4 regions of the Pelagerythrobacter marinus genome follow, and region 1 is predicted to be linked to each of the others. Evidence: riboswitches for the same ligand, from Rfam matches in the RefSeq annotation. Region 1 holds a riboswitch; each other region holds the start of a gene.
The links. Region 1 has a riboswitch for cobalamin ahead of T8T98_RS09010 (acyl-CoA thioesterase). Riboswitches for the same ligand answer to the same signal wherever they lie in the genome.
Positions count from the first base shown of each region.

Region 2: it holds a riboswitch for cobalamin, as region 1 does, so the genes downstream of both, T8T98_RS12295 (ABC transporter substrate-binding protein) here and T8T98_RS09010 (acyl-CoA thioesterase) in region 1, are expected to answer to the same signal.
Region 3: it holds a riboswitch for cobalamin, as region 1 does, so the genes downstream of both, T8T98_RS05075 (TonB-dependent receptor plug domain-containing protein) here and T8T98_RS09010 (acyl-CoA thioesterase) in region 1, are expected to answer to the same signal.
Region 4: it holds a riboswitch for cobalamin, as region 1 does, so the genes downstream of both, T8T98_RS12900 (TonB-dependent receptor plug domain-containing protein) here and T8T98_RS09010 (acyl-CoA thioesterase) in region 1, are expected to answer to the same signal.

Region 1 covers NZ_CP139719.1:1,848,369-1,856,296, reverse strand. Annotated here, with positions in the region: gene T8T98_RS09020 (phospholipase D-like domain-containing protein) at 1-217, shown strand, start outside; gene folE (GTP cyclohydrolase I FolE) at 214-822, shown strand; gene T8T98_RS09010 (acyl-CoA thioesterase) at 803-1,636, opposite strand; cobalamin riboswitch at 1,746-1,939, opposite strand; gene T8T98_RS09005 (peroxiredoxin) at 1,982-2,461, opposite strand; gene ahcY (adenosylhomocysteinase) at 2,648-4,060, shown strand; gene T8T98_RS08995 (sensor histidine kinase) at 4,204-6,546, shown strand; gene tsaE (tRNA (adenosine(37)-N6)-threonylcarbamoyltransferase complex ATPase subunit type 1 TsaE) at 6,543-6,992, shown strand; gene T8T98_RS08985 (aminoglycoside phosphotransferase family protein) at 6,989-7,928, shown strand, end outside.
Region 2 covers NZ_CP139719.1:2,496,860-2,504,787, reverse strand. Annotated here, with positions in the region: gene T8T98_RS12315 (TonB-dependent receptor) at 126-2,681, shown strand; gene T8T98_RS12310 (DUF1289 domain-containing protein) at 2,764-2,967, shown strand; gene T8T98_RS12305 (ABC transporter ATP-binding protein) at 2,951-3,724, opposite strand; gene T8T98_RS12300 (FecCD family ABC transporter permease) at 3,721-4,704, opposite strand; gene T8T98_RS12295 (ABC transporter substrate-binding protein) at 4,701-5,594, opposite strand; cobalamin riboswitch at 5,761-5,973, opposite strand; gene T8T98_RS12290 (sigma-70 family RNA polymerase sigma factor) at 6,022-6,741, opposite strand; gene T8T98_RS12285 (flagellar biosynthesis protein FlhA) at 6,738-7,928, opposite strand, start outside.
Region 3 covers NZ_CP139719.1:1,056,939-1,064,866, reverse strand. Annotated here, with positions in the region: gene T8T98_RS05080 (M3 family metallopeptidase) at 1-1,247, shown strand, start outside; gene T8T98_RS05075 (TonB-dependent receptor plug domain-containing protein) at 1,467-3,371, opposite strand; cobalamin riboswitch at 3,462-3,671, opposite strand; gene T8T98_RS05070 (cell wall hydrolase) at 3,861-4,979, shown strand; gene T8T98_RS05065 (hypothetical protein) at 5,211-5,564, shown strand; gene T8T98_RS05060 (putative bifunctional diguanylate cyclase/phosphodiesterase) at 5,720-7,615, shown strand; gene mdh (malate dehydrogenase) at 7,832-7,928, shown strand, end outside.
Region 4 covers NZ_CP139719.1:2,624,122-2,629,566, reverse strand. Annotated here, with positions in the region: gene T8T98_RS12915 (hypothetical protein) at 189-962, shown strand; gene T8T98_RS12910 (hypothetical protein) at 1,117-1,401, shown strand; gene T8T98_RS12905 (hypothetical protein) at 1,449-1,931, opposite strand; cobalamin riboswitch at 2,090-2,321, shown strand; gene T8T98_RS12900 (TonB-dependent receptor plug domain-containing protein) at 2,286-4,430, shown strand; gene T8T98_RS12895 (hypothetical protein) at 4,442-4,996, shown strand; gene T8T98_RS12890 (cobalamin-binding protein) at 4,998-5,445, shown strand, end outside.

The DNA of each region.
Region 1 (7,928 bases):
CGAGCACGGCCAGGGGGAAGACCGTTCGCTGCGCGCCTACGACGTGCCGGACCTCAACGGGGTGGAAGATACCCTGGCCGAATCGGGCATGCTCGACCCCGAACGGCCGGACGAGATGTTCGAGCCGTTTGCCAAGGGCGGACTTTTCCGCAAGGGGAGCATGCTGCGGCGCGCCGCGCGCCGCGCGAAACGGACACGAAAGAGGATCGGATTATGAGCAGCCTGGTCGGGCCGGACGAAGACGTATCGCGGGGCAAGCCCCCCGTTCCCGACGAGGTGCAGGAGGCGATTCGCACGCTGATCCGCTGGGCCGGCGACGACCCGGAGCGCGAGGGGCTGCTCGACACGCCGAGCCGGGTCGCCCGCGCGTGGAAGGAGTATTGCCTCGGCTATGCCGAAGATCCCGCGATCCACCTCAGCCGCGTGTTCGAGGAAGTGGGCGGATACAACGAGATCGTCCTGCTCAAGGACATCCCCTTCCAGAGCCACTGCGAACACCACATGGCGCCGATCATCGGCAAGGCGGCGATCGCCTACCTGCCGACCGACCGCGTGGTCGGCATCTCGAAGCTCGCCCGCGTCCTCCACGGGTTCGCGCGCCGGCTCCAGGTGCAGGAACGGCTGACCGCCGAAGTGGCCGACTGCATCTGGGAACATCTCCAGCCCCAGGGCGTGGCGGTCGTGATCGAGGCGAGCCACAGCTGCATGACCGCGCGCGGCGTTCGCACCCCCGGGGTGACGATGACCACCAGCCGCATGATGGGCACGTTCCTCGACGACCCGCGCAGCCGCGAGGAAGTGCTCAAGCTGATGGGATACTGAACGGCAGCGGGCGGCCTTCGCGGTTCACGCTGACGAGGGTGAACAGCGCGCTCGCCGCGCACCGGCGTTCGCCCGTCAGCACGCCTTCCGACCACAGTTCCACCGCCACGCGGACCGAGCTGCGCCCGGTCATCTTCACCCGCGCCACCAGTTCCACGATGTCGCCTTCGACGATCGGTGCGACGAAATCGATCCGGTCGGAGGAGGCCATGACGAGCACCTGGCGCACGTGGCGGGTGGCGGCGATGAAGGCCGCCTTGCCCATCATCCGCAGCGCGTCGCCGCCATAGAGCGTGCCGTAATGGTTGGTCTGCCCCGGGAAGACCATGTCGAGGATGCGCAGCGGCGCCCCGCCATGGCCATCCACGTCCTCTTTCGCGTCGCCGTGCGCCCCGGGGGGCGCGGCGAGCGGGGGCAGGGGAAGGCGCGTGTCCGGCCCCTTGCGCGCGACCATCGCGAACCGTCCGCGCGTGCACAGCCGCCGTTCGCCGCTGACCGGCGCTTCGGCCACGAGCTCCACCTCGACGTCGAGCGAGGACGCCCCGACCCGCACGACGCGCCCGGTCACCTCGACCATGTCGCCTTCGTGCGCGGGCGCGGCGAAGTCGATCTTCTCCGATGCCGCGGTGACGAACGGCGCCCGGCCATGACGCGAAGCGGCGAGGAAGGCGACCTTGTCCATGTGCGCCAGGGCGACCCCGCCGAACAGCGTGCCGTGATGGTTGGTGTCGCCGGGAAACACCATGTCCACCAGGCGCACGGGCGGGCCGGGTTGGGCGGCCGGTTGTGCTGGCGTGATCTGCCCGGGTGTCATCGTCGTCGCCTCCTTCACATGGCGGCAATGCGTCGACCGGGCACGTGCAGCCGGCCGCGCGGGCGGGCGCTCCGGCTGCCAGCGACCCGACCGGACACCCCGCCGGTGGTTCGTTTGCAGCGCCCGGGCAGGTCTCCTGGCTTGCGGGTCGTCGCGATCGGCCTGGCCTTCCCGGGGTGGGCCCGGTGGCGCTTCGTCGGCCGTCGCTCTCCGCCTACAGTTGCGGGGGCAGCGCCGGATTCGGACCGGCTTCCCGTCTTCGCCCCGGCGCGCGGCCGGGGAACCTGGGCGCGTGTTTCGGTTCGGATCGGGCCGGCGCCACGGCCGGCCCGTCCCCCGTTGCGGTCAGAGCTGGCCGAGCATGTGCTCCGCGCTCGAGACCGAGAAATCGCCCGGCTGTTCGACGTTGAGTTCCTTCACCACGCCGTCTTCGACGATCATCGAATAGCGCTGACCCCGCTGGCCGAGGCCGAAACCGCTGCCGTCCATCGTCAGCCCGGTGGCCTGGGCGAACTCGCCGTTACCGTCGGCCAGCATGGTCACGTCCGACGAACCGGCCTGGTTGTTCCAGGCGCCCATGACGAAGGCGTCGTTGACCGCGGTGCAGGCGATCTCGTCGATGCCCTTGGCCTTCAGGTCGCCGGCCTTTTCGACATAGCCGGGCAGGTGGCGCGCCGAGCAGGTCGGGGTGAACGCGCCCGGCACCGAGAACAGCGCAACTTTCTTGCCCTTGAAGTATTCGCCCGCCTGGACTTTCTCGGGACCCTCGTCGGTCGCCTTCACCAGCGTCACATCGGGAATCCTGTCGCCAACCGAAATCGTCATCTCGCAATATCCTTTCGTCGTCCCGTCCGTTCGCGTGCCGATATAGAGCCTGCGGTGCGCGCGGCAACGGCAAAGGATATAAAGATCGCTTTATATTTGCTTCGCGACAGGGCCGTCGCTACATCCGCGGGCAGGAAAACGGGCGCGCCCTGCGCGCCGCCAGACAGCAGATTTCAGGAGAATTCCGTGGCCGACGCCAAGCAGGATTACATCGTCAAGGACATCAGCCTCGCCGATTACGGCCGCGACGAGATCGCGATCGCCGAAACCGAGATGCCCGGCCTGATGGCCCTGCGCGAGGAATATGGCGAGGCGCAGCCGCTGAAGGGCGCGCGCATCACCGGCTCGCTGCACATGACGATCCAGACCGCGGTGCTGATCGAAACGCTGACCGCGCTGGGCGCCGAGGTCCGCTGGGCGACCTGCAACATCTTCTCGACGCAGGATCACGCCGCCGCGGCGATGGCGGCCAACGGCGTGCCGGTCTTCGCGGTGAAGGGCGAAAGCCTGGCCGATTACTGGGACTACGTCGGCAAGATCTTCGACTGGTCGAGCGAGGACGATCCCGACTGCACGGCCAACATGATCCTCGACGACGGCGGCGATGCGACGATGTTCGCGCTCTGGGGCGCGCGGATCGAGGCGGGCGAGGAAATGCCCGCGCCGCAGAACGCCGAAGAGATCGAGATGCAGCGCGCGCTCAAGGCTTTCGTCAAGGCCAGGCCGGGCTATCTCACCAAGTCGGTCCAGGCGATCAAGGGCGTTTCCGAAGAAACGACCACCGGCGTCATGCGGCTGTACCAGATCGCCAAGCAGGGCAAGCTGCCGTTCCCGGCGATCAACGTGAACGACAGCGTCACGAAGTCGAAGTTCGACAATCTCTATGGCTGCAAGGAATCGCTGGTCGACGCGATCCGCCGGGCGACCGACGTCATGCTGGCGGGCAAGGTCGCCTGCGTGGCGGGCTACGGCGACGTGGGCAAGGGCTCGGCCGCTTCGCTGCGCGACGGCGGCGCGCGGGTGATGGTGACCGAGATCGACCCGATCTGCGCGCTCCAGGCGGCGATGGACGGGTTCGAAGTCGTGACGATGGAAGAAGCGGTCGGCCGCTGCGACATCTTCGTGACCGCGACCGGCAACGAGGACGTGATCACGGCCGAGCACATGAAGGCGATGAAGCACATGGCGATCGTGTGCAACATCGGCCACTTCGACAGCGAGATCCAGATTTCCGCGCTCGACAACTACACCTGGAAGGAAATCAAGCCGGGCACCGACCTGGTGACCTTCCCCGATGGCAAGTCGATCCTGGTCCTCGCCAAGGGCCGCCTCGTCAACCTCGGCTGCGCCACCGGCCACCCGAGCTTCGTGATGAGCTCCAGCTTCACCAACCAGACGCTGGCCCAGATCGAGCTGTTCACCAAGTCGGACGAATACCGCAACGAGGTCTACGTCCTGCCCAAGCACCTGGACGAGAAAGTCGCCGCGTTGCACCTGGAGAAGCTCGGCGTCACGCTGACCAGGCTGAGCCAGAAGCAGGCCGACTATATCGGCGTCCCGCAGGAAGGGCCGTTCAAGCCCGAGCACTACCGCTACTGACGCGCGCTGGCGCCCGGCGGCGAGCGGCGGGCATTCGCCCGGCCCCTGCCGCCGGGCCGCCCGCCGGGGCGGCCGGGAGCACCCGGGGCGAGCGCGGCAGGATTGGCGTTGCATCGCGGGCGCTTGCCGCATAGCTGACCGGCATGGACCTTTCCCCCACCGCGCTGGCGCTGATCGGGCTGCTGCTGGCAGCATGGACTGCCGGCGCCGCATGGCTGATGATCGCGGCGGCGGCCAAGGCGCGGGCGGCGGAAACGAGCCGCAAGGCGGCCCGCAGGCTCGCCCGGATGATCGACGAGGCGCCGGCGATCCCGCTGCTGGTCCGTGCCGACATGCGGATCGAGGCGTCCGAACGGCTGGCCGGCTGGTTCGGCCTCGACCGCCTGCCGGCCTATCTCAGCGAACTGTCGGGCAGCGGGGGCGAGGGCCTCTCGCGCGATCAGCTGGAAGACCTGACCCGGCACGTTCGCCGCGCGCAGAAGACCGCCGCACCGTTCCGCATGGCCCTGACCCCGCCGGGATCGCAGCGTAGCCTGGCCCTGCGTGGCGCGCTGGCCGACCCGCAGGTCTCGCCCGGCGGGGCGGCGCTGATCTGGGTGTTCGATTTCAGCGAGAGCGAAAGCGAACTGGCCCGCCTGCGCGAGGAGGCGGCGCGGGCGCAGGGCGATTTCGCCGCGCTCGTCGGCCTGATCGAGGCCGCGCCGATGCCGATGTGGTTCCGCGGCACCGACGCCCGGCTGCGGCTGGTCAACGGCGCCTATGTCGAGGCGGTCGGCGCGGCCAATGCCGCCGACGCGGTCGATCGGCAGCTCGAACTGGTCGAGCAGGTGGACGGTCTTTCCGCGGCGCAGGTGGCCCTGCAGTCGGCCGAGCACGACGCTCCGATAGAGCGGATCGTGACAGCGACCGTGGCCGGCGAGCGGCGCTCGCTGCGGGTCAGCGACCTGCCGCTGGGGCGCGAGGGCATTGCCGGATACGCGATCGATATCGAGGACATGGAGGAACTGGCCCGCGAATTCCGCGCCTTCCGCGAGGCGCAGCGTTCGATCCTCGACCAGCTTTCGGTCGGGGTCGCGCAGTTCGACGCGCGCCGCCGCCTGACGTTCGCCAACCAGCCGTTCCGGCGCATTTTCGGCGTCACCCCGGGCACGGTCGCCGCGGGTCTCGATTTCGAACGGTTCCTCAGCGATGCCCGCGATGCCGGGAAGACCCCGGTCGTGCGCGATTTTCCCGCCTGGCGGCGCGAACATGCCGAGTGGTTCAGCGCCGACGAGCCGCGCGAGGAAGCCTGGCCGCTGGCGGACAAGACCCACTTGCGCGTTGTCGGCAACCCGATGCCCGACGGGGGGCTGGTGCTGGTGGCGGAAGACCGGACCGAACAGCTCGCGCTATCTGCCACGCGCGACACCCTGCTGCGCACGCGCACGGCCACGTTCGACAGCCTGTTCGAAGCACTCGCCGTCTTCGCGCCCGACGGGCACCTGCAGCTGTGGAACCGCAGCTTCGCCGGGACCTGGGGGCTGGACCCGGACCTGATGGACCGGCACCCGGCCGCCGACCGCCTGATCGAGGCGCTGGCCCCCAATCTTGCCCGGCCGGCCCAGGCCAGGGCCGTGGGCGAGGTGATCCGCGCCGCCACGCTCGACCGCAAGGAAAAGGGCGGGCGCATACAGCTGGCGGACGGGCGCACGCTGGAATTCGCCGGCGTCCCGCTGCCCGATGGCAACGGCCTGCTGACCGTGCTCGACATCACCGACTCGGTGAAGGCGGAAGAGGCGCTGCGCGAACGCAACATGGCGCTGGAAGAGGCGGACCAGGTCAAGACGCGCTTCCTTGCGAACATGAGCTACGAATTCCGCACCCCGCTGACCTCGATCGGCGGCTTTGCCGAACTGCTCGACAGCGGAGCCGCGGGCGAGCTTTCGGAGCAGGGGAAGGACTATGTCCGCGCGATCCTCGATTCGGTCGCCCGCCTGACCGACCAGGTGGAGGACGTGCTCGACCTCTCGCAGAGCGAGGCGGGCCTGCTGCCGGTGACGAAGGAGCGGATCGCCCTGATGCCCTTCGTCACGCGGATCGTGCGCGAGCGCGAGCAGGCGATCCTTGCCGGCGGCCTCAATCTCGACCTGGAAGGCAGCTCGGTCGGCAAAGTCGATGCCGATCCGCGCCAGCTCGGCCGGGCGATCGGCCACCTGCTCGACAACGCGATCGCCGCGACCGACAAGGGCGGGCGGATCCTCGTCAACCTGACGCGCGAGCCGGACGGGGTGAAAGTGGTCATATCGGACAATGGCCGGGGGATGACCGCGGGTGAACTGGCCCATGCGCTCGATGGCCTGCGCAAGACCCGCGACGGCAGCGGGCTGGAGCGGCGGCAGGGGCTGGGCATTCCGCTGGCGCGCGAACTGGTCGAGGCGCAGGGCGGCACGCTCGACATCGCCTCGCGCAAGGGCGCCGGCACGACGGCGACGATCCGCCTGCCATGACCGGCCCGGCGACCCTGGACCTCCCCGATCTCGCGGCGATGGAGCGGCTGGGGCAGGCGATCGCGCGCCAGCTGCGGGCCGGCGACGTCGTCGCGCTCTCGGGCGGGCTGGGCGCGGGCAAGACCACGCTGGCCCGCGCGATCATCGCCGCGCTGGGCCACCGCGGCGAGGTTCCGTCGCCCACTTTCACGATCGTCGAGACCTACGATGCGCTGGACCCGCCGCTGGTCCATGCCGATTTCTATCGCCTCGACGATCCGGCGGAGGCGGAGGAGATCGGGCTCGACGATTACCGGGCAGGGGCCGCGCTGCTGGCCGAATGGCCGGAAAACGCCGGCGGTTTCGCGCACGAGGCGGGGTGCCTGTCGATCACTCTCGAAATCGCGGATAGCGGGCGCAAGGCGATTGTCGTGCCGGGCGACGATTGGCTAGGGCGCATGCCATGAATGCGCTGCCCGATGGCCTGATTCCCTTTCTCGACAATGCCGGCTGGCAAGGGGCGACGGTGGAGCCGCTCGAAGGCGATGCCTCCTTCCGCCGCTATTTCCGCGTCCGCCACGGCGATCGCCGGGCCATGCTGATGCATGCGCCGCCCCCGCACGAGGACCCGCGCCCGTTCCTCGACGTCGCGCACTGGCTGTCCGCCAATGGCCAGCGCGCGCCGGAAGTCCATGCCGAAGACGCCGCGGCGGGCTGGGTCCTGCTGGAGGATTTCGGCACGGACCGGATGCGCGACTGGCTCGAAGCCCACCCGGACGGGGAAGCCAACGCCTATGCCTGCGCGATCGACGCGCTGGTGGCGCTGCATCGCCTGCCGCCCGGTCCCTTCGCCCCCTACGACCTCGCCGCCTACCGCCGCGAACTGGCGCTGTTTACCGACTGGTACTGCCCGGCGATGGGGCTGGCGGTCGATCGCGAAGGCTATCTCGCCGCGTGGGACGAAGTCATGGCCCCCGTGCTCGATCGGCAGCGGCCGGGCGTCACGGTGCTGCGCGATTACCACGCGGAAAACATCATGCTGCTCGACCCCGCGCCCGACGGCAGCGGGCCGCAGGGGCTGATCGATTTCCAGGACGCGCTGGTCGGCCACCCGGCTTACGACCTCGTGTCCCTGCTTCAGGACGCACGGCGCGACGTTGCGCCCGAACTGGAGCGCGCGATGATCGAACGCTATGTCGCCGCCGCCGGGCCGGGGGATGGCTTCGCGGCCGACTACGCCCGGCTCGGCGCGCAGCGCAACGCGAAGATCGTCGGCATTTTCACCCGCCTGTGGAAGCGCGACGGCAAGGCGCGGTACCTCGCCATGATCCCGCGCGTGTGGGAGGCGCTGGAGCGCGACCTGGCCGATCCCGCCCTGGCCCCGGTCGCCCGCTGGTTCGATG
Region 2 (7,928 bases), 650 kb from region 1:
AGACTCGTGCCGCGGCCCATATCCGGGCCGCGGCACCACTTTTTGCAAGGTAGTTTCGTGCGGCCATTGCGACAGGTGCGATCCCATCTGGCGATCGGGGCCCCATCGGGGCAATCTCCGGGATCATGAGGAGGCCGACCATCTGCCGGGCCGGGGGGCCTCGTGCGGCGATGTCGCTCCTCGCCATGCTGGTCGCCTGTCCGCTCCACGCGCAGGGCACGGTACGCGATCGCGCAGGACCGCTCGCGGAGCGCGCGAGCACCGCGAATGCGGCGGAGGCCGACGGCCCGGCCGGCCCGGAGGCCGACATCGTCGTTATCGCGCCGCGCCGCGGGGAAGCGGTCGTGGCGGCGGAAACCGAACTCGGCGAGGGGGAAATCGCCGCGCAGGGCGCGGCCACGATTTCCGACCTGCTCGAGCGGCTCGGCCCCCTCGTCGATCCGTCGGGGGAGGAGCCGGTCATCCTCGTCAACGGCAAGGAAGTCGGCTTCGACCGTTCGATCCTCGCCTATCCGCCGGAGGCGCTGGAGCGGCTTGGCCTGCTCGGGCCGGGGGCCGCGGCGCGATACGGGCACCCGGCGGGCAAGCGGGTGATCAACCTCGTGCTCAAGCCGTCGTTCGTCCAGCGCTCGGCCGAACTGGCGGGCCGCGTGCCCACGCGCGGCGGACGCCACGGCGGCGAACTGCAACTGGGACAGGTTGCGATCACGGGCGAAAGCCGCTGGCACGCCCAGGCCCGCCTGTCGTTCGATGGCCCGCTGCACGAGAGCGCACGCGAGCTTTCGTCCGGGGCGGTGGACCTGGCCGGCCACGTCCGGGGCTTGGCAGGCGAGGAGATCGATCCGGCGCTGAGCGCGCTCGCCGGAAGGATCGTGACGGTGGCACCGCTGCCGCGCACCAGCGGCCGCGACACCCCGGCGCTGCCGGCGTTCTTGCCCGCGCAGGACGCAGGCATCCCGGCGGAGGGGGCGCGCTACGCGACCCTCCTGCCCGCGACGCGCAACCTCAGTGTCACGCTCGGCCTCGGGCGACCGCTCGGCCCCTTCAGCGCCACCGCCAGCCTGACCGCGACCGCCAGCAAGACCGTCGACGAGCGCGGCCTGCCCGAGATCGCGACCATCCTTCCCGCCGAAAGCCGCTGGTCGCCTTTCGCCCGCGACGTCGTCCTGTCCCGTCTGCTCGACGGCGACGCCCCGCTGCGGGGCGAAAACGAGGCGCGCGCGCTGGCCCTGGCGCTTGCGCTGTCGGGGCCGGTCGCCGGCTGGCGCACCAACCTGTCGGCGACTTACGTCCGCAATCGGGGCCGCACCTTGCAGGAAGAGGGGATCGATGCCGCGAGAGTGGCCGCCATGCTGGGGCCGGGCGGTTCGCTCAGCCCTTACCGCCCGTGGTCGCGCAGCCTCCTGCGGGCCAGTCGCAGCCGTTCCGCAAGCGACATGCTGGGCATGCGGCTGAGTGCGGCGAAGCCGGTCTTCGCGCTTTCGGGCGCGCCGGTCAGCGCTCGCGTCACGCTCGACGGCTCGCACGCGGCGAGCCGGTTCGTCCCGCTCGATCGCCTCGGCAACGCGCTGGCGGGCGCAACCCGCACCGCCCATCGGCGCGCTTCGGGCGAGATCTCGCTGACGGTGCCGCTCGCGCGCCGCGGGGAGGGGGGGCTCGTGCCGCTCGGCGATCTCGCGCTCGATCTCTCGGCGGGTTTCCGGGCCGCTTCGGGCAGCACGCTGCGCCGGCAGTACGGGGCCGGCTTCACCTGGTCGCCCTTCGCGCCGCTGCGGCTGTCGGGATCGCTCGAACACAGCGAGACGGTCCCTTCGAACGACGATCTCGGCGCGCCGCGGCTGGAAACGGTGCGGCGCGTCTACGACTTCGCGCGGCAGGAAATCGCGGAGCCGCTGTGGATCACCGGGGGCAATCCCGCGCTGGGGCCGGGAACGCGACGAAGCCTGTCGCTCGCCGCGCGCCTGCAGCCGCTCGGCAGCCCGGTGCTCGCGCTCGACGTTCGTTATCGCCGGAACGACAGCGAAGGCGGCGTTGCGCCCTTCCCGGACCTGACGCCGGCGACCGAGGCGGTATTTCCCGAACGCGTGACCCGCGATGCCGCGGGGCGCCTGGTCGCGGTCGATGCGCGCCCGATCAACCTCGCGCGATCGGAGCGGCGCGAGCTGGCATCGGGCATTGCCGTGCGCCTGCCCGACCCGGCAGGTGGCGCCGCCGCGGGGGCCGTGCGTTACACGCTCTCGGTCAACCACACGTGGAAGATCGCGGACCGGATCGTGCCCCACGCGGGGCTTGCGCCGATCGACAGGCTCGCGGCCAATGGCCAGTCGCGCCACGTCCTCTCGGCCCGGGCTTCCGCCGGACGCAAGACGCTGGGCCTGAACCTGCAGGCAAGCTGGAGCAGCCCGGCGCGGGTGCGCTCTGTCAGCGGAGCGGCCGACTACCGCTATCGACCGCCGCTGCGGATCGACCTCGGCCTGTTCGTAGAGCCTGCCGCGCTCGTGCCTGCAGGCGGACCGGGCGGCGCCTTGCGCGACCTGCGCCTGTCGCTGGATGTCGAGAACCTGTTCGACACCTATCGCCGGGTCACCCTGTCCGGCGGCAGTCCCGCGCCCGGTTTCGCCCGCTACCAGGTTGATCCGCTGGGCCGCCAGGTTACGCTTTCGCTGCGCAAGACGTTCTGACGCGCGGCAGGGCAGCGGGCCGTCCAGCGCGCCCCTGTCGCCGAGGCGATCGCCTGCCGGGCTATTGCCATCGGCAGGCCGGATGGCGCAGGGGCGGGCCATGGTCGATCCGGTTCCTTCCCCCTGCCGCAATGTCTGCCGCGTTTCGGCGGACGGGGCGCTGTGCGAGGGGGGCGGGCGCACGCTGGACGAGATCGGGCGCTGGGCGGCCGCTTCGGAGCGGGAGCGGCGCGCGATCGTTGCCGCCGCCGCCGCGCGGCTTTCGCAGGTCAGGCCGGGCCGGTGACGGCCAGCGCCAGGCCGTCGGCGCTTCGATCGATCCGGGCGGCGACCCCGAACACATCCGCCAGGCGCGCCGGGCTCATCGTGTCCTCCACCGTGCCGTCGGCCACGATCGCGCCGTCCTTCATCCACAGCAGGCGGTCGGCATAGCGGGCAGCCAGCGCCAGATCGTGCATCACGGTCAGCACCCCGTGCCCCGCGCGGGCGGCCCGGGCGAAAAGCGCCGCGACCTCGTGCTGGTAGAGCGGATCGAGCGCCGCGACCGGCTCGTCCGCGACCAGCAGGGGTGCCTCGGCCGCGAGCGCGCGGGCGAGGTGGACGCGGGCCAGCTCGCCCCCCGACAGGGTATCGGCGGCGCGGTCCTCCAGCCCCGCCAGGCGGCAGGCGGCGATCGCGCGCGCCACCGCGCGGGCGTCGTCGGCCGCCAGCCGCCCGGGGGCGACGCCGTGGGCAAAGCGGCCGAGAGCGATCACGTCGCGCACCGGGACCGGCCAGGCCAGCGGGCGCGTCTGGGGCAGGTAGGCGACCTTGCGGGCGCGCGCGGCGGGGGAGAGGCTGCGCACCTCGGCCCCGTCGATCGTCGCGCTTCCCGCGCTTGGCGGCAGCAGGCCGAGGGCAAGCCGCAGCAAGCTGGACTTGCCCGAGCCGTTGGGCCCGATCAGCATCGTCAGCGTGCCGGGCGCGAGGCGAAAGCTCGCCTCCGCGACCAGCCGCCGCCCGCCCGCCTCGAACGACAGGCCTCGCGCCTCCAGCACGCTCATCGCGACAGTCCCCCGCGCGCCGCGATCCAGGCGAAGACCGGCGCGCCGACGAGCGCGGCGACCACGCCCAGCCGCAGCTCGGCATCGGTCGGCAGGAGTCGCACCCCGATGTCGGCGAGGACGAGCACCAGCGCGCCGAGCAGGGCCGACGGCACGAGCAGGCGGGCCGGGTCGTGGCCGACCAGCGGGCGGACCAGGTGCGGCGCGACGATCCCGACGAAGCCGATCGCGCCGGCCAGCGAGACCGCGGCCCCGGTCGCCAGCCCCGCGCCCAGGATCACCGCGAGCCGTTGCCGCCGCAGGTCGAGGCCGATCCCCTCGGCCGCTTCCTCGCCCAGCGTCAGCGCCGCGAGCCCGCGCCGGCTGGCAAGGAGCACTCCGACGCCGAGGACGAAGAAAGGCGCGGCATGGGCGAGATCGGCGAAGCTGCGATTGGCCACGGTGCCCAGGGTCCAGTTGATCATGTCGGCCAGGGTGAAGGGATTGGGCGCGAGGTTCATCAGCAGCGCCATCAGCGCGGCGGAGAAGCTGGACAGGCCGATCCCGACGAGGATCAGCGTGACCGCCGATCGCGCGCGCAGCGCGGCAATGCCGACCAGGACGGTCGCGGCGAGCGCGCCGGCCACTGCGGCCAGCGGCAGGACAAGCGGCCCCGTGCCGGCGAGGCCGAAGAACAGCACGAAAGTGGCGAACAGCGCGGCCGTGGCCGAGACGCCGAGAATGCCCGGTTCGGCCAGCGGATTGCGCAGCAGCCCCTGCAGCGCAGCGCCGCTCATCCCCAGCGCCGCGCCGACCATGGCCGCCGCCAGCGCGCGCGGCAGGCGGATCTGCCAGACGACGAGCACGTCGCCGGCTTCCCCGCCCAGGGCAAGCGCGCCCAGCACCGCGCCTGGCGCGAGGGCGACCGAGCCGAGGAGGAGCGCGAGGAAAATCCCCCCGGCAAGGAGGGCGCCGAGGGCAATGTTCGTGCGCGCCTTCACCGCGTGGCCCCTTCGCTCACCCCGGTTCGGGCCCGGGCGAGCGCCTCGATCGCATCGACGAGAAACCAGCCGCCGCAGCTGGTCCAGGCGCCTTCGAGCGCGACGACCGGGCGTTCGGCCAGCTGCGCGCGGGCCACCGGGTGGCGCGCCGCGCTCCAGCGGTCGGTCTGCCCCGTCGCGCCGTCGTAGAAAGCGGCCGCGATCACGTCGGGCCGCTGGTAGGCGAGCCGTTCGAGGGGGAGGGCGTTCCACCCCGGCCGGTCCTGGAAGTTCGCCAGCCCCGCTGCGCGCAGGACCTCGTGAACCAGCGTTCCTTCGCCCGAGGTCACGCCGCCCGGCGTCATGTAGAGCGCGGCCGGCGCGCGCCCGGCGGCGGGCGGGGGCAGGGCGGCAAGGCGGCGATCCATCGCTGCCGCGACCCGTCGCCCTTCTTCGGGCGCGCCGAGGGCATCGGCCAGGCGGACCACTTCCGCGCGCACCTCGGCCAGGGTCTGCGGGAAGCCGATCTGCACCACCGGGATGCCGAGATCGGCGAGGAACGGCACGACGTCCGCCCCCCCGCCGTAGGAGCGCACGACCAGATCGGGCCGCAGCGCGGCAATGTCCGCCGCGCGCGGGCGCGCCGTGGGCAGGCCGCGGGCCTGCGCGCGCATGTAGGAAAAGGGCTTGGCCGCATCGGGGGAAAGCGCCGCGATCGCGCCGCGCTCGGCGAAACGCAGCACGTACTGGTCGGCGCAGTAATCGAGGCTGACGATCCGTTGCGGCGGCCCGGACGGGCGCTCTACCTGCGCCGGGGGCCCCGCGCAGGCCGCCAGAACGATCGCGGGCAGCACGGCCAGCGCCCGCGCGGCGCGCCGGGCGCGGCAGGCGATGCGCGACATCCATGGCATGGGCTGCACTTCCCCGGCGGTGGCCCGGCAGGGGGATTCCGGTCCCCCGCGCGGCCCTGGACAGTCATGGCCCGCCGGGCAGGGCCCGGCGCCGGGAACCCGGCCGGTGGCTGTCGCTGCTGCGGGAAACGCGGTTTCCCGTCGGCTGGAGCTGACCCGGCTCCCCCGGACGAACGACGCGACGGCAGGTCTCCTGGCTCGCGGATCGGCGCCCTGGGCCGTCTTCCCGGCCGCGCCCGCATGAAAGCGCGGGCGGCCAGTGACGCGGTGGCCCGGGGCTCCCCGCTTACAGTTGCGGGCACAGCGCCGGCCTTGCACCGGCTTCCCTCTTCGCCGCGCGTGCCTGGGCGCGCGCGGAACCGTCGCTCCGACCAGTGCGGCGGCGGCGCGGGCTTGTCAATCTTTCCCCGGCCGCGAAGGTGGGCCTCTACGCCGCTTCCATCGCCTTGCGCATCCTCGCCAGCGCGGCGGCCTTGAGCTGGTGGACCCGCGGCACGCTGACATCCAGCACGGCGGCGATTTCCGACAGGTTCAGTTCCTCGACGAAGTAGAGCTGGATGACCAGCTGGTGCCGCTCGCCCAGCGCCGACAGCGCGGCGACCAGGCTTTCGCGGTCTTCCTGTTGCAGGACCTGCCGCTCCGCGTCCGGCTCGGCCGAGGCGAAGGCGGCGTCGGTCTCGCTGTAGCATTCGTCGAGCGAGGCAAGCCGCGTCTCGGCAAGATCGCGTTCGTACTGCAGGAATTCCTTCACCGGCATCTCCAGCGCTTCGGCCAGCTCGGCGGCCGAGGGTTCACGGTCGAGCGAGCGGCGCAGTTTCGCCCGCGTTGTCTCGAGCTGCCGCCGGCGGCTGCGCGCCCCGCGCGAGTCGGGGGAGGCGCTGCGCAGGAGATCGACCATCGCCCCGCGCACGCGCAGCTTGGCATAGGCGGCGAAACCGTCGTCGCTGGGCGAATCGTGCTTCTGCGCGCACTCGGTCAGGGCCACCAGGCCGGCCTGCATCAGGTCGTCCACGTCGATCGTCGGGCCGCCGCTGCCCGACAGGTGCCAGGCGAGCTTGCGGACCATCGGCAGGAACCGGGTCACCCGGTCGCCGACGTTGCCGCGATAGGCTTCCGCCGCGGCGAACTGGGTATGATCGAGCTTCATGCGGCCATCGCCTCCGTTTTCATCTCCATGCCCGCTGCGGGCCCTGCGCCCGGCCCCGGCTGTGCGGCGTCCTGCGGGCCGGCCTCTGCGGCGGCCTGGGCCGGGGCCTGGGCGCCAGGCTGCGCGGGCGGGGCCTGCGCGGCGCCATCGTCCTCGCCCCCGACAACCGCGATCACCTCGATCGGCTGGGAGACGGGCAATTCGTTGATCGACAGGACCGTGCAGCCCGGCGCGCGCAGGCGCAGCAGGCCGGCGAGCGGGCGGCGCGCGCGCGGCTGCACGATCAGCGCCGGCGCGCCCGCGCCATGGGGCCGCTCGGCCATGATTGCGGCGATCCGTTCGCCGATCGACCGGGCCAGGTCCGGCTCGATCACGATTGCGCCGCTGGCCGGGTCCTGCATTCCGCCGACGACCATTTCCTCCAGCTGGGCGGCCAGGGTGATGACCGGCAGGCGCTGGTCGGGCGGGCAGAGGCTGCCGACCAGCATCGGGCCGAGGTCGGCGCGCAGCATGTCGACCAGCCTTTCGTGGTCGGTGGTCTGCTGCGCCGCCTGCGACAGGCTGGACAGTACCGGTATCGGGTGGGCCAGCGTGATCCCGTCGGCCAGGAGCGCGCGCAGCAGGCGGGTGATCGCGGCCAGCGACAGCGGCTGCGGGGTGATCGTTTCGACCAGCTGCGCGTTGCGTTCGCGGACCATGTCGAGCAGCTCGCGCACCTGGTCGGGGCCGAGCAGCTCCTGCGGCCGGGCGGAAAGCAGCTGGTTGACGTGGGTCGCCACGACGCTTTCGGCATCGACCACCAGGTAGCCTTCGGCAACCGCGAGATCGCGCGCCGCCGGCTCGATCCAGATCGCCGGGCAGCCGAAGCTCGGGTCCAGCGTCGCCTCGCCCGGGATTTCGGCCAGGCGGCCGGCCTCGCCGGTGTCGATCGCCAGCATCCGGTCGGCCTTGAGCTTGCCGGTGCCGAGCGGCGCCCCGCCCAGCGTGACGCGGTAGGCATCGGGCGCGAGGTCGAAACTGTCCTTGATGCGGAATTGCGGGACGACGAAGCCGAAAGCCTGGCACAGCTGGCGCCGCAGCCCGGTCAACCGGGCGACGAGCGGCGCGCCGCGCTTCTCGTCGGCCAGGTGGACCAGCCCGAAGCCGAGCTCGACCGTCACCAGCGCCTGTTCCGACACGTCGCCGAT
Region 3 (7,928 bases), 790 kb from region 1:
AGACCGCGCTCGATTTCATGGAGCAGATGGTCCCCGCCCTCGCCGCGACCCAGCGGCGCGAGGCGGCCCTGCTGAACGAGCAGATCCGGGCCGAAGGCGGCGATTTCGACGTGCGCCCGTGGGACTGGTATCGCTATGCCGAGAAAGTCCGCAAGGCGAAGTACGACATCGACGAGAACGCGGTTAAGCCCTATTTCGAACTGACCAGCGTGCTCGAAAACGGCGTGTTCTACGCCGCGAACAAGCTCTACGGCCTGTCGTTCGAACAGCGCACCGACCTGCCAGTCTACCACCCCGACGTGACGACCTATACCGTGTTCGATGCCGATGGCAGCGAGCTGGGGATCTTCTATTTCGATCCCTTCCAGCGGCCGAGCAAGCGCGGCGGCGCGTGGATGAGCAACTTCGTGGACCAGAGCCACCTCTACGGCACCAAGCCGGTGATCTACAACGTGCTCAACATCCCCAAGGCCGCCGACGGCGAACCGCAGCTGGTCAGCTTCGACAACGTCAACACGCTGTTCCACGAGTTCGGCCACGCGCTGCACGGTTTCTTCGCCGACCAGAAATACGCCAGCCTCTCGGGCACGGCGACCGCGCGCGATTTCGTCGAGTACCCGAGCCAGGTGAACGAGCTGTGGGCGACCTATCCCGAGGTCCTGCGCAACTATGCCAAGCACTACGAAACGGGCGAGACGATCCCGGCCGAGCTGGTCGAGAAGATCGAGGCCGCGGCCAAGTTCAACCAGGGATACGATTTCGGCGAAGTGGTCGAGGCCGCGCTGCTCGACATGAAGTGGCACGCGCTGAGCGCCGAGGAAGCGGCGGCGATCGACACGCCGGAAGAAGTCGATGCCTTCGAACGCAGCGCGCTGGAGGAACTGGGGCTGGAAGTGGACCTGGTGCCGCCGCGCTATCGCTCGACCTATTTCAACCACATCTTCTCCAGCCCGGCCGGTTACAGCGCGGGGTACTATTCCTACCTCTGGACCGAGATGCTCGACCGCGACAGCCGGCAGTGGTTCCTCGACAACGGCGGGCTGACGCGCGCGAACGGCGATCACTATCGCAAGACCGTGCTCAGCCGCGGCGGGACGATGGACTATTTCGAGATGTTCGAGAATTTCGCCGGGCGACAGCCCGACGTGACGCCGATGCTCGAGGCTCGCGGGTTGCTGGGCGGCGAGGCGGAAGCCGAACCGACCACTTCGGACGGCCCGCTGCCGCCCGAAACGACCGAGGACTGAGGGCGTAAGCGCTCCTGAGGGGCGGCCCGCGGCGCCGCCCCCCGTCACCCTGAACTCGTTTCGGGGTCCATTCCGCCCCGTCGGGACTCGGCCCATGAAGGCGCGATGGATGCTGAAACGAGTTCAGCATGACGCGAGACGGAGAGAGAGCGAAACAGAAAAGCGCCCGGCCTCACCGCGAGGCCGGGCGCTTTTTCGTGCTTCAGACTTTGCGGCGGATCAGAACCGCGCGCGCGCGCCGACGTAGGCGCTGCGGCCCGCCGTCGCATAGCCAGCCGCCGTCTGGTATTCGGTGTCGAACAGGTTCTCGACCCGGCCGAACAGCTCGAACCGCTCGCCGAAAGGCAGCGCCGCGCGCAGGCCCGCGAGGGCATAGCCGTCCAGCGGCGTCAGGTTGCTGGCATTGTCGAACGAATCGCTCACCAGCCGCACGTCGCCGCCGAGCGTGAGCCCGGCCAGCCGGCTTTCCCAGTCGGCCGACAGCGTCAGCGTGTGGCGCGGACGGCGGGCGAGGACATTGCCCTCGTTCGCCGAACCGGCGGTGCGGTTCTCGGTATCGACCCAGGCATAGACCGCGCGGGTCACCCAGCGATCGGACGGGCGCGCACCCAGTTCGACCTCGATCCCCTCGGCCCGGACGCGGCCGATATTGTCGTAGAAGCCGAACGGGCGATCGGCGCAGAGCGGGGCCGGGTTCTGCCAGCAGCTGGCGAACTCGATCTGGTTGCGCGCATCGCGGCGGAACGCGGTGACCGCGCCGTAGAAGCGCGTGCCCGACAGCGACCGGTCGCCGTGGACCAGGCCGATGTCGTAGCTGGTGCTGCGTTCGGGCTGGAGCGCCTCGTTCCCGTAATCGGAATAGAGCTGGTAGAGCGTCGGCGCCTTGAACCCTTCGCCCACGCTCGCGCGCAGGCGCAGGTCGCCGGCCAGGGCATAGCTGACGTCCGCGCCGAAGCTCGTCTCGCTGCCGAAGCGGGCGTGATCGTCGAGCCGGGCGCCGGCATGGGCCGAAAGCGGCCCCATCTCGATCCCGAGCTGGGCATAGGCGCCGAAGATCCGCGTGCTGTGCCGCGCGTCGTCGGTCAGCGTGCGATAGTCGCTCCACTCGTTCTCCGCCCCGAAATTGACCAGCAGCGGCCCGATCGGGCGCCATTCGCCGCGCAGCTCGACCCGGTCCGAATGGCCGTCGCTGGCGAAAGTCGGATCGTCCACACCCTCGCTGCGGTTCGCGCGCTCGGTATCGGCGAAGGAATAGGCGGCGCTGACGAACAGCGGCCCCGCGTCGTAGACCGCGCCGGCCGATGCCGAGTACTGGCGCGTGTGCTGCGTATCCTCGGTGTCGGCCAGCGCGTAATCGGGCGGCGGGAAACCGTCGAGATCGAGGTCGCCCTCGGCCCAGCGGCCGCGTGCGAAGACCTCGAACCCGGGGGTGAGGTAGAGCCGCCCGTGGCCGTTGACGGCCCATTGCTCGAAGCCGTCGGGCTCGGTGCCGCTGGCCGCCTGGGAGAAGCCGTCGGTGCGGTAATAGCTGGCCGATCCGCCGAGGAACCCGGCCGTGCCGCCGACGCCGCCGGAAACCGCGCCGGTCAGCGTATCGCGCGATCCGTACTCGGCGCTCGCCTCCAGCCCGGTTTCGCTGCGCGTGCTGGCGACCAGGACCCCGCCGATCGCGTCCGAGCCCCAGATCGTGGAGTTCGACCCGCGCAGGACCTCGACCTTGCCGAGGTTGGTGGCGAGCAGGTTGCCGAAATCGAACCCGCCGCCGGGCGCCGCCGGGTCGGACACGCGCACCCCGTCGACGATGACGAGGAGCTGCTCGCCCTCCGCCCCGCGCAGGCGCACGCCGGTCACCGCGCCGGGGCCGCCGTTGCGGCTGAACGACAGGCCGGGAACGCGCTCCAGCACGCGGGTCAGGTCGGCGCCCTGGACGCTTTCGATCTCGTCCCGGCCGATCACGGTGACCGGCTGGCCGGTGTCCTCCACCTCGATCCGGGTGCCGGTGGCGGTGACGGTGATCTCGGTCTCTTCGGGCCGGAACTGGCCATAGGGGTCGGCTGCGTCCTGCGCTGCGAGAGGCGCGGAGAGCGCAAGGATGCTGGTGCCGAAAATCAAGTGGTTACGCATGGGATACTCCTGTCACGAACGAATGTCGCCCATGACGGAACGGGGGCGCATGCCCCTTCCGCTTGCTTCCGGTACACCCCGCCCGGCAGCACGAACGACCGTCGGCGGGCAGGTCTCCTGGCTCCCGGATCGACGCGCCGCGCTTCGCCTTCCCGGTTTGCCGGTGGCCCGGTTCCCCAGTGGCTTGCCGAACGGGCACTCCCCGGTCACAGTTGCGGGGGCAGCGGGGGCTTCTACCCCCTTCCCTCTTCGGTCCGCCGCCTTGCGGGCGGGCGGACAACCCGTGACGTGCGGCGGCCCTTAGCCGCGCCGTCGGGCCCGGGCAAGCGGGGCGCGCGTTAACCTCTCGCTAGCCACGCCGCTTAACCGCCGCTTGCGACCTGTCCCGCCAAGGGACGGGGGAGACGGCGCGTTCGCAGTTCATCATTTGCGCTGCTACGCGCCCGGGGCGCGCCCGCACCCGGCGGCGGACAACCGAAAGGACGCAGCTTGCACCACGGCCCGGCCAGGACCGATCGCACCCGCCGCAAGCCGGCGAGCGCCTGGTCGCGCCTGCTGCGCGGCGGCCCGGCCGGGCGGCATCGCGGGCGGCGCATCCTCGCGGTCGCCGCGGCGCTGGGCGTGCCGGCGATGGCCGCGCCGGACGACTGGCACGCGTTCGGCCAGCCCGCGGCCCAGCCCGCGCCGGCAGAAACCGTCCGCCCGATGCCGTTCGAACGCGCCGGCCATTCGTTCCCCGGTTCGGCGTTCTACTTCCTCGAAGACAGCCCGCGCGTCGTGCCGTCGGCGCGCGACGACCTCGCCGCGGTGTTCGACCCCACCGGCACCGGCGATGGCGAGGCGGCCGAACTGGCCGCGGCGCGCACCGCCGGCCCGGCCGCGCGCAGCTTCATCGGCGGCGGCAGCGCGATCGACCGCGCCCGCGCGCTGCATTGCCTGGCCAGCGCCGTCTATTACGAGGCGGCGAGCGAGACCCTGGGCGGGCAGAAAGCCGTCGCCCAGGTCGTGCTCAACCGCGTGGCGCACCCGACCTATCCGAACAGCGTGTGCGGCGTCGTTTTTCAGGGCAGCGAGCGCAGCACCGGCTGCCAGTTCACCTTCACCTGCGACGGCTCGCTCGCGCGCAGGCCGGTCAAGGCGGCCTGGGACCGCGCGCTGCGGGTCGCGCGGCAGGCGCTTTCGGGCGACGTCTATGCCCCGGTCGGCCTGGCGACCCATTACCACACGATCTGGATCAACCCCTACTGGGCGCCGAGCCTCGACACCGTCGGGGTGATCGGCGCGCACCGGTTCTACCGCTGGCGCGGATCGGCCGGACGCCCGGCCGCCTTTACCGCCGCCTATCGCGGGAGCGAGCCGGTCGCGGCCGCCCCGCGCGGCGATGCCGCCGGCGCCGCGCTCGCCGCCGCGCGCGACGTGCCCGCGCCGGGCCGGGCCGTTCTCGACACGCGCGCCGCCAATCCGCCCCTCCCCCCCGGCCCCGCGCCTGCCGGGCAGGCCGCGCGACCGGGCGAAGGCGCGGCCGACGCCGCCGGCGGCAACCTGCCGGGCGGCGGCGGGGTGAAGCCCGAATATGCGAACAGCGGGCGCTGGATCGCCCGCCCCTGAGGCCTTTTCGGAAGGGCTTTTCGCAAGTCTTTCCCGCAAGGCTTTCTTGCCAGCCGGTCGCTCGCGCCCCTTTGCTCTGGGGCCTGCGCCCCGATCGGGCGCAAATCGTTAAAGCGGCGGAAACCCTAGGGCAAAACCCCTGCTTAGGGCTGCCGCGCCTAGAGCGGCGCGCAAGTCGCAACCCGCCTTTGCCGTCAGCCGCGAAGAGCATACCGGAAGGCCTACCTTGTCATGACGGTCCATTTCGCCGCATCGCGCCGTTCGACGCAGAGCCCCCTTGCCCGCGCGCTGAGCCGGCGCAAGCCCGGTCGCGCGGCGAATGACAACTGCACCGAACGGGGCAACGACCGGATGCTGCATGCCGCGCTCCACCACTTCGCCCGCCATGGCCTGGGCGCCGCGCGCGAGGCGCGCCGCCAGGCCGAGCGCGCCTTCTTCGCCGGCGACCGCGCATCGTACGACTGGTGGCACGGCATCTGCCGCACGCTCGACGCGCGGCTCGCCCGCGGTCTGGAGCGGACGACGGCCGCCGGCCTGCGGACCGAGGGGGTCGCGCCCTCGGCGCCCGAAACCCTCCCGCAGTAGGGTTTCCACCGCCTTCCAGCGGCCACCGGCAAGGGGTGTAAGGCACCTCTTAACTATGCGGTGACCAATTTTGGGGTAACGGTGTCTTCATGGCGAGCTGCGAACCCCGGGGGAAGGTCACCAGGGCCTTGTCCTATTTCCAGAAAGGCGATGCGTTGTCCGAACGCGTCCGCCGTATCCTCGTTCGCACCCTCTATACCCAGCCGAGCAGCCTGGCCGCCGGCGCGGCGAGCGGGATCGTCTCCTCGCTGGTCGTCGCCTACGTCAGCGATTCCACGGCCATGTACGGGCTCAGCGCCGCGCTGTGTCTGGTCGCGGCGGTGCGCGTCATGCTCGCGTTCGGCATTTCGCCCGACAGCGATGCCAGCACCAGCACGCTGGAAAAGATCTACGAGGTCGGTGCCTTCACCTATGCCCTCCTGCTGGGGACGGCGACGGCGACCGCGCTGATCCTCGAAGTCGATCCGGCGGCCGAGGTGATGATGGCGGCCAACGCGATCGGTTACGGCATCGCGATCTGCGCGCGCAACGCGGGCCGCCCGGTGATCGCGATCGGCCAGCTGGTCCTGGTCTGCGTGCCGATCAGCCTCGCCTGCCTCTATCTCCAGTCGCTGCCCTTCCTGGTCTTCGCGATCACGATCCTGCTGATGGTCCCGGCCATGGCCTCGATCACGATGAGCGTGTTCCATCTGCTGCGCGACAATATCGCGGCGGCCGAAACCAGCGCCCGGCTGGCGACCAAGATGCAGCAGCTCGCCCGGACCGATACCGTCACCGGCCTCGCCAACCGCGCCGGGCTGAACCACGAGATCGTGGAGAAGCTGATGGAGATCGACGAGGACCAGATGATGGGCCTGATCTGGATCGACCTCGACCGGTTCAAGGAAGTGAACGACCTGCTCGGCCACCCGGTCGGCGACCGCGTGTTGCAGACGGTGGCACGGCGGCTGCAGGAAATCACGCCCAGCGGCACCACGGTCGCGCGCTTCGGCGGCGACGAGTTCATCGTCTTCTGCGAGATCGAGAGCCGGGCCGACTGCATGCGCCTGGCAAGCGAAGTCCATGCCGAGATCATGCGCCCGGTGCGGATCGACGGCGAACGGCTGGAAATCGGCGCCTCGCTGGGCGTCGCCGTCCTGCCCGAGGATGGGCCCGATGCCGACAGCGTGATGCAGGCCGCGGACCTCGCGCTCTATCACGCCAAGGTCAACGGGCGGCGGCAGACCTGCTTCTTCGACAGCTCGATGAGCCGCGACCTCGCCCGCCGGCGCGAGATCGAGGCCGAACTGCGCAGCGCGATCCAGAAGAACGAGCTGTCGATCTTCTTCCAGCCGATCGTGGACCTCGCGACCGGCCGCATCCGCACGTTCGAGGCGCTGGTGCGCTGGTTCCACCCGCAGAAGGGCGAGATGCGCCCCGACGAATTCATCCCGGTGGCCGAGGAAACCGGGGTGATCGTGACGCTGGGCAACTGGATCACGGCCCAGGCGGCCAAGGCCGCCGCGCAGTGGCCCGAAGACGTGACGATCGCGGTCAACCTGTCCTCGCTCCAGATCAAGGCGCCGGGCGCGGCGCTCGGCATCGTCAGCGCCCTGCGCGAGGCCGGGCTGGACCCGACGCGGCTGGAGCTGGAAGTGACCGAGAGCCTGTTCCTCGACGACAGCGAGGCGACCGATGCCTTCATCCGCGACCTTTCGGCCCGCGGCGTGCGCTTCGCGCTCGACGATTTCGGTACCGGCTATTCCTCGCTTTCCTACGTCAACAAGTACCCGTTCAAGAAGATCAAGGTCGATCGCAGCTTCGTCTCCGGCCCCGATGTCTCGCGCCGGACGGAGGCGATCATCCGCGCGGTCGCCGAAATGGGCGCGCAGCTCGACATGGAGATCGTGGCCGAAGGGCTCGAGACGATCGAGCAGGTCACCGCCGTGCGCGAAGCCGGCTGCACGCTCGGCCAGGGCTATTACTTCAGCCGCGCCGTGCCCGACTACCTCGCCGCCATGCTGCTGGCGCAGGAGCGCGACGAGGAGACGCCGCAGCGGATCGCGATCTGACGGCGCGCCTGCCGGACACGCCGGTACTATTGCAATTGCAAACTAGTTGCAAAGATAGTTGACTTCGCTCGACTTTCCCGGGTTGCAATCGGTTTGCCCCCGGCCTAGGTCGGCTGCCGTTCGCCGCGCGTGGCCTTCCCGCGGGACAGGGGGGCCGCGCATCTCACGGCCAGGCATCGGCTGTCCCGCGTAGCGTGAAGGACACTCAGCTCAACCATGGCCCGCAAAAAGATTGCCCTCGTCGGCGCCGGCATGATCGGCGGCACCCTCGCCCACCTCGCAGCGATGAAGGAAATGGGCGACGTCGTCCTGT
Region 4 (5,445 bases), 770 kb from region 1:
TTGCTTTCGCGCGGAATCTATAGGCGGCTACGTTCGTTAGGGTTTTCGAGAAAACGATGCCTGCAACGACAGACCCTCTCCTCGAGCTCGGAAGGCTCGACGGGCGCCTCGCCCATAGCCCGGCGCGGGTCGCCTGGACCATCCGCGCGCGTTTCGAGGGCGCCGCCAGATCCGCATGCAACGCCGGCGTGCCGATCGACGCCAACCATATCGAAGCCTGGTTCGCCGGTTCAGGTTTGCCGCCCCGTAGCGGCGAAGGGCGCAACGATCCGCTGAGCGTCGTCGCGATCGTCCATTACTTCCTCGAGAGTCTCGAACCGGACCGAGGTCCGCACGCCCGCCAAGTCCGCCGTCTGCTTGGTTCACTGATCGATCCGGAGCGCGAAGCGGCGATCTGGGCGAATGCCGATCTCGTGCACTACGGCCCGCTGTGGCGGGCGCTGCGACGGATGGCGGAAGAACCCGACCTCGAACCTACGCTCGCCTCGATCGGCGCACGCATGGCGGAGATGGGTCGACTGATCGACAGGTCCGCCGATCACACCCGCCTGGTCGCTTGGCTACCGGACGGCCGTGAGATCGCTTTCAACCACGACCATCCCAAGGCCTGGCTCGCCTACCTCATGGTCCCGGCCATGTTGCGGCGGTCAGGACTGTCGGCGCATACGCTTCCCTCGCTGGTACCGCGACAGAAGTTCCTGTGCGGTTCGGCGAAGGAATGGACCGCGGCGGTCGCGGACTGCATCGCCGAACAAGCTCCCGCCGCCTATCGGTCGCTTTGTCGGATGGAGCGGGATGTGGGCGATCTGCGCACGCGTTTCCAGCGGACCAGGCGCAGTCGGCTCGCCGAAGCGGCCGAGCTGCGGGTCGCACTGCCTTCGCTGACACGCAACAAGCTCGCGATCGCTGTGAATGTCACGCCGGCAGGCGCGGGGTATCTGATGCGTCAGCTCGAACGCTAGAAGAGCGCGCTTTCATCGAAAGCTGCGAGCGGGGCTTCCATTCCGCGCCCGATTGGCTATCACGCTCACGAACCTTTTTGCCTGCCCGACCGCATCGCCCACACGGCTCAGCGGTCGGCGGGATTGTTGTAAGCAATCGAAAGGTTCTGATCCCATGAAACCACATGCATGTTTTCGCATCTCGGTCGACGAGCTCGCGCAGGATCTCGGCAATTATGTCGAACTTGCGAAGACGCGGACGTTCGAGATTTATGATAACGGTGAAGTCGAAGTGATGCTGGTGCGCATTTCTGCAATTCCCGATTGGGACGAGCAGTTGCAGAAGAGCATCCGGACCGACATGATGACGAAGATGGAGCGAGAAGAGTTCATGACCCCGCCTGAGGATCTGAGCCATCTGCCGGACAGCTATGACGATTGGCCGGATGACACAGACTGATCGCCGTGCGCCGGCTGCTCGAAACTACCTTGAAGCGAATGGCCCGCTTAGAGTTTCGAGCCGTTGGAGTTTCGCGCCAGTGAAGCTCTGATTTTGCAAAAGGTTTGTGGTTCAAGCATCGCCCCGAGAACCTCGCGCTCGTCGCGGTCCATTTCTCGAAAGCGAGACAAGAGAGCGATCTCCTGATCGTTGAGCTCGAACAGCCGAGCGTAATACTCCTCTTCTTCGCGCTCGCGCCTGACATCGCTGTGTTGCGGGATGTTCTCGCGTTCCCAGTCCCAGCGATCTTCATACGCGACCTGCGCGTGCTGAACGACAAGAGGCATCCAGAACATCCAATCCGGGATAGCGTCGCCTTCCCGTTCGAATCGAGCCACGCGCTTTTCCGTAGCCCGATCAAATCTGCTGCCTCCGCCGGGTCCAATATAAAGATCACTTTTGACCGCGCATGAAAAAAAGGCTTTCTCCACGTCCTTATGGGACCACTTCAATACGCGGCGCTGTTCGATGAGCCAGGTTCTGGCCTCCAATGGCGTTTCCCACTTTGGTCCGGGCAACATTACCAACTTAAGTCCGCCGTTACAGCACCGATAGTTCTTCCAGCCATCCGTTCTTCAAGCTCCCGAGTGAGCGCGCTGATTGGTCGCTCGACTATGCAAGCTCATGCTTGCCGAACATTCGGGTGAAGTCTAGAGCGTCCAGCGTCGGCGAAATCGCTCGCCGATAGTGCGTGCCGGTAACGGGAACGCAGTGAGGTCTTGCCGGGCCAATTCTGCGGCTGTCCCTGCAACTGTAAGCGGCGAGCGCGTGACATGAGTGGGGTTCGCTCCACGACCACTGGGCGGCGATGTCCGTCTGGGAAGGTATGTCGCGTGCAGTGACCCGTGAGCCAGGAGACCGACCGGTGCGTGTCGCTCTTGCCGGGCTCATGGGATTGGCCGGGCGCGAAACGAATTTCGTCTGGGCGACGAGTAGCGGTTGGAGCCGCATCGGCAGGACCGCCGGGGGATGCACGCGTCCGTCCCCTGGCAGTCTCGTCGACCGCGTTTGCGCGGACGCTCCGGCCAAGTCGCCTGGCGCCCTGGAAATTCGTGTCTATGAAATACGTTCATTTATTGCTTCTGTCTTCCGCATTCCTGACAAGTCCGGCGCTCGCGCAAACGATCGATCCCGATGCCGATCCTGAAACCTCCACGACCTCGATCGTCGTTACCGGGAACCGCGCGACCGATCCCGTGCCGATCGATCAGGTTGGCGGATCGGTCACGATCCTCGACCAGCAGGTCCTCGATCGGCGGCAAGTGCGCGAGGTGTCCGACGTGCTGCGCGACGTCCCGGGTGTCGCGGTCGGGCGGGTTCCCGGCCAGACGCAGATCCGGCTGCGAGGGGCCGAAGCCAATCATACGCTCGTCCTGATCGATGGGATCGAGGTGTCCGACCCCTACGCTGGCGAATTCGATTTCGGAACGCTCATCGCCGACGAGGCGGCGCGGATCGAGGTGCTGCGCGGGCAGCAGAGCGCGATCTACGGATCGGACGCGATCGGCGGCGTCATCCAGTACATCACGCTCGGCGGCCGCGATGCTCCCGGGGCGGCCGCGCGTATCGAAGCCGGTTCGTTCGGCACGCTGAACGGTGCTGCCCGGATCGCCGGATATAGCGGCGATCTCGACTATGCGCTGTCCGCCACGCTCAACACCACCGATGGCACGCCAGGCGCCCGCGGCGGCACGCGCGACCTTGCGAACGACAGCGGTGCGGTGTCTCTCAAGACGACGTTCGCGCCTACGTCCGATGCACGCCTTACCGGCGTATTGCGCTACGCACGCACCGATGCCGAATTCAACGACAGCGATTCCGATCCGGCAAGCCCGACGTTCGGATTCCAGGTCGATAGCCCCGGCAACCGTTTCCAGAACGAGGCTGTCTACGCGCTGGTGCGGGGCGAGGTGGACCTGCTCGACGATCGTTGGACCCATGCGCTGTCGGCACAGATCGCGGACACCCGGCGCGACGGTTTCGCTTCGACTGGACGCAGCTACGGCAGTGAAGGGCAGAGGCTGAAAGGGTCCTACGATACGACGTTGCGTATCGAAGCTGGCGGTCTCACACACCGGGTCACGGCGGCTCTCGACGTCGAACGCGAACGGTTCCGTAACACCGATCCGACCGGCTTCGCATTTACCGGTCGTCGGCAGATCGACAATATCGGCCTCGTCGGCCAGTATGCGATCGATCTGGGAGACCGGGCGAGCGCGTCCGCCTCGATTCGCAGGGACTGGAACGACCAGTTCGCCGATACGACGACCTACAGACTTCAGGCGAGCTATCGGATCGCTGCGGCTACGCGGGTGCGCGGGGCAGCAGGATCGGGGGTGAAGAACCCCTCGTTCTACGAACTCTACGGTTTCGTCGACGGTCGCTTTATAGGCAATCCCGACTTGAGGCCCGAGAAGTCGAGCGGATGGGAGATCGGGATAGACCAATCGCTGTTCGGTGAGCGCGCTTCGATTGGGGTCACCTATTTCGAAAGCGAACTGGACGACGAGATCTTCACTTCCTTTCCGCCCCCGAACTTCGTCGCCAGCCCCAGCAATCGCGACACCGTCTCTGAAAGAAACGGTGTCGAAGTGTCCGGCGAGGCGCGCTTGGGCGAGGCCTGGCGCGTCAATGGAGCCTACACCTATCTGCGTTCCCGCGAGAATGGCACGCGCGAGGTACGTCGGCCCTCGCATACCGCCAGTCTGGCCGTCGACTGGCGCGTTCCCGGGGATGCGGGAGGGGTCACGCTCGTCGCGCGCTACAATGGCGAGACGATCGACAGCGCCTTCATCGATCCCTCCTTCGTGCCGGTTCGCGTGCAACTGGACGACTACCTGCTGCTGAACGTCGCCGCCGACGTGAGGGTCATGGATAATGTCGAGCTGTTCGGCCGGGTCGAGAACCTGACGGCCGCCGACTACGAGGATGTCTTCAGCTTCGCGACGCCGGGACGCTCGTTCGCCGTCGGCGCGCGCGCACGCTTCTAGGGAGAATTTCGATGACGGATGAAATCACGGCGCAGTCGGAGGCTGCTAGGTTCGCATGGCCTGTCACACTCGCCTTGGCGACCGTGGGCGGATCGCTGGCCGCCGCCTGCATGATGCCGTTCGTGGCTCTGGCGATCGTGACCGCCGCGACCATGCACCGCTCGCTCGCGCTGGCGACGATCCTCGCGATCTGGGCGACCAACCAGGTGCTGGGGTTCACCGTTCTCGGCTACCCGCATACGGGTTATGCGTTCGCTTGGGGCGGTGCGCTCGGCATCGCATCGGTTCTGGCAATGCTTGCAGGTGCCGCCGTCATGGGCGAACGTGACGAGCTGAGTTCGTTTCGGACGCTGAGTGCCTTTCTGATCGGATTCTTCGTCTACGAGGCTGCGCTCTTCGGGCTCACTTTGGTCGTAGGCGGAACCGAGACCTTCGCGATGCCGATCGTGGGGCAGATCTTCGCGAACGATGCACTGTGGTTCGCAGGACTTTCGGGCGCCTACTGGATCCTTACCAGCACCGCTCCAAAACTCTTCGGACCCACGCCGCGGCTGCGGCTCGCCTGACATGGCGCATCCGCGGATAGTGTCTCTCCTGCCGAGCGCGACCGAGATCGCCGTCGCGCTCGGGTTGGGACAGAACCTCGTAGGTCGCTCTCACGAATGCGACTATCCGCCATCCGTAAAGGGGTTGCCGGTCGTCACGTCCACCAAGCTGGAGAAGGGATTGACGTCGTGCCAGATCGACGACCGGGTTCAGGGAATCGTGCGGCAGGGTCTGTCGGTATACGAGGTCGACACCGCGCTGCTGCGCGACCTGCGGCCCGACCTCATCCTGACGCAGTCGCAATGCGCGGTCTGCGCGGTTACCCCTGCCGATCTGGAGGAGGCACTGAGCGAGTGGACCGGAACCGCACCGGTCCTGCTCTCGCTGGCGCCCGACACGCTGGAGGATGTGTGGGGCGATTTCGCCAAGGTCGCCGAAGCGGCGGGATTGTCCGAGCGGACATCTTCGG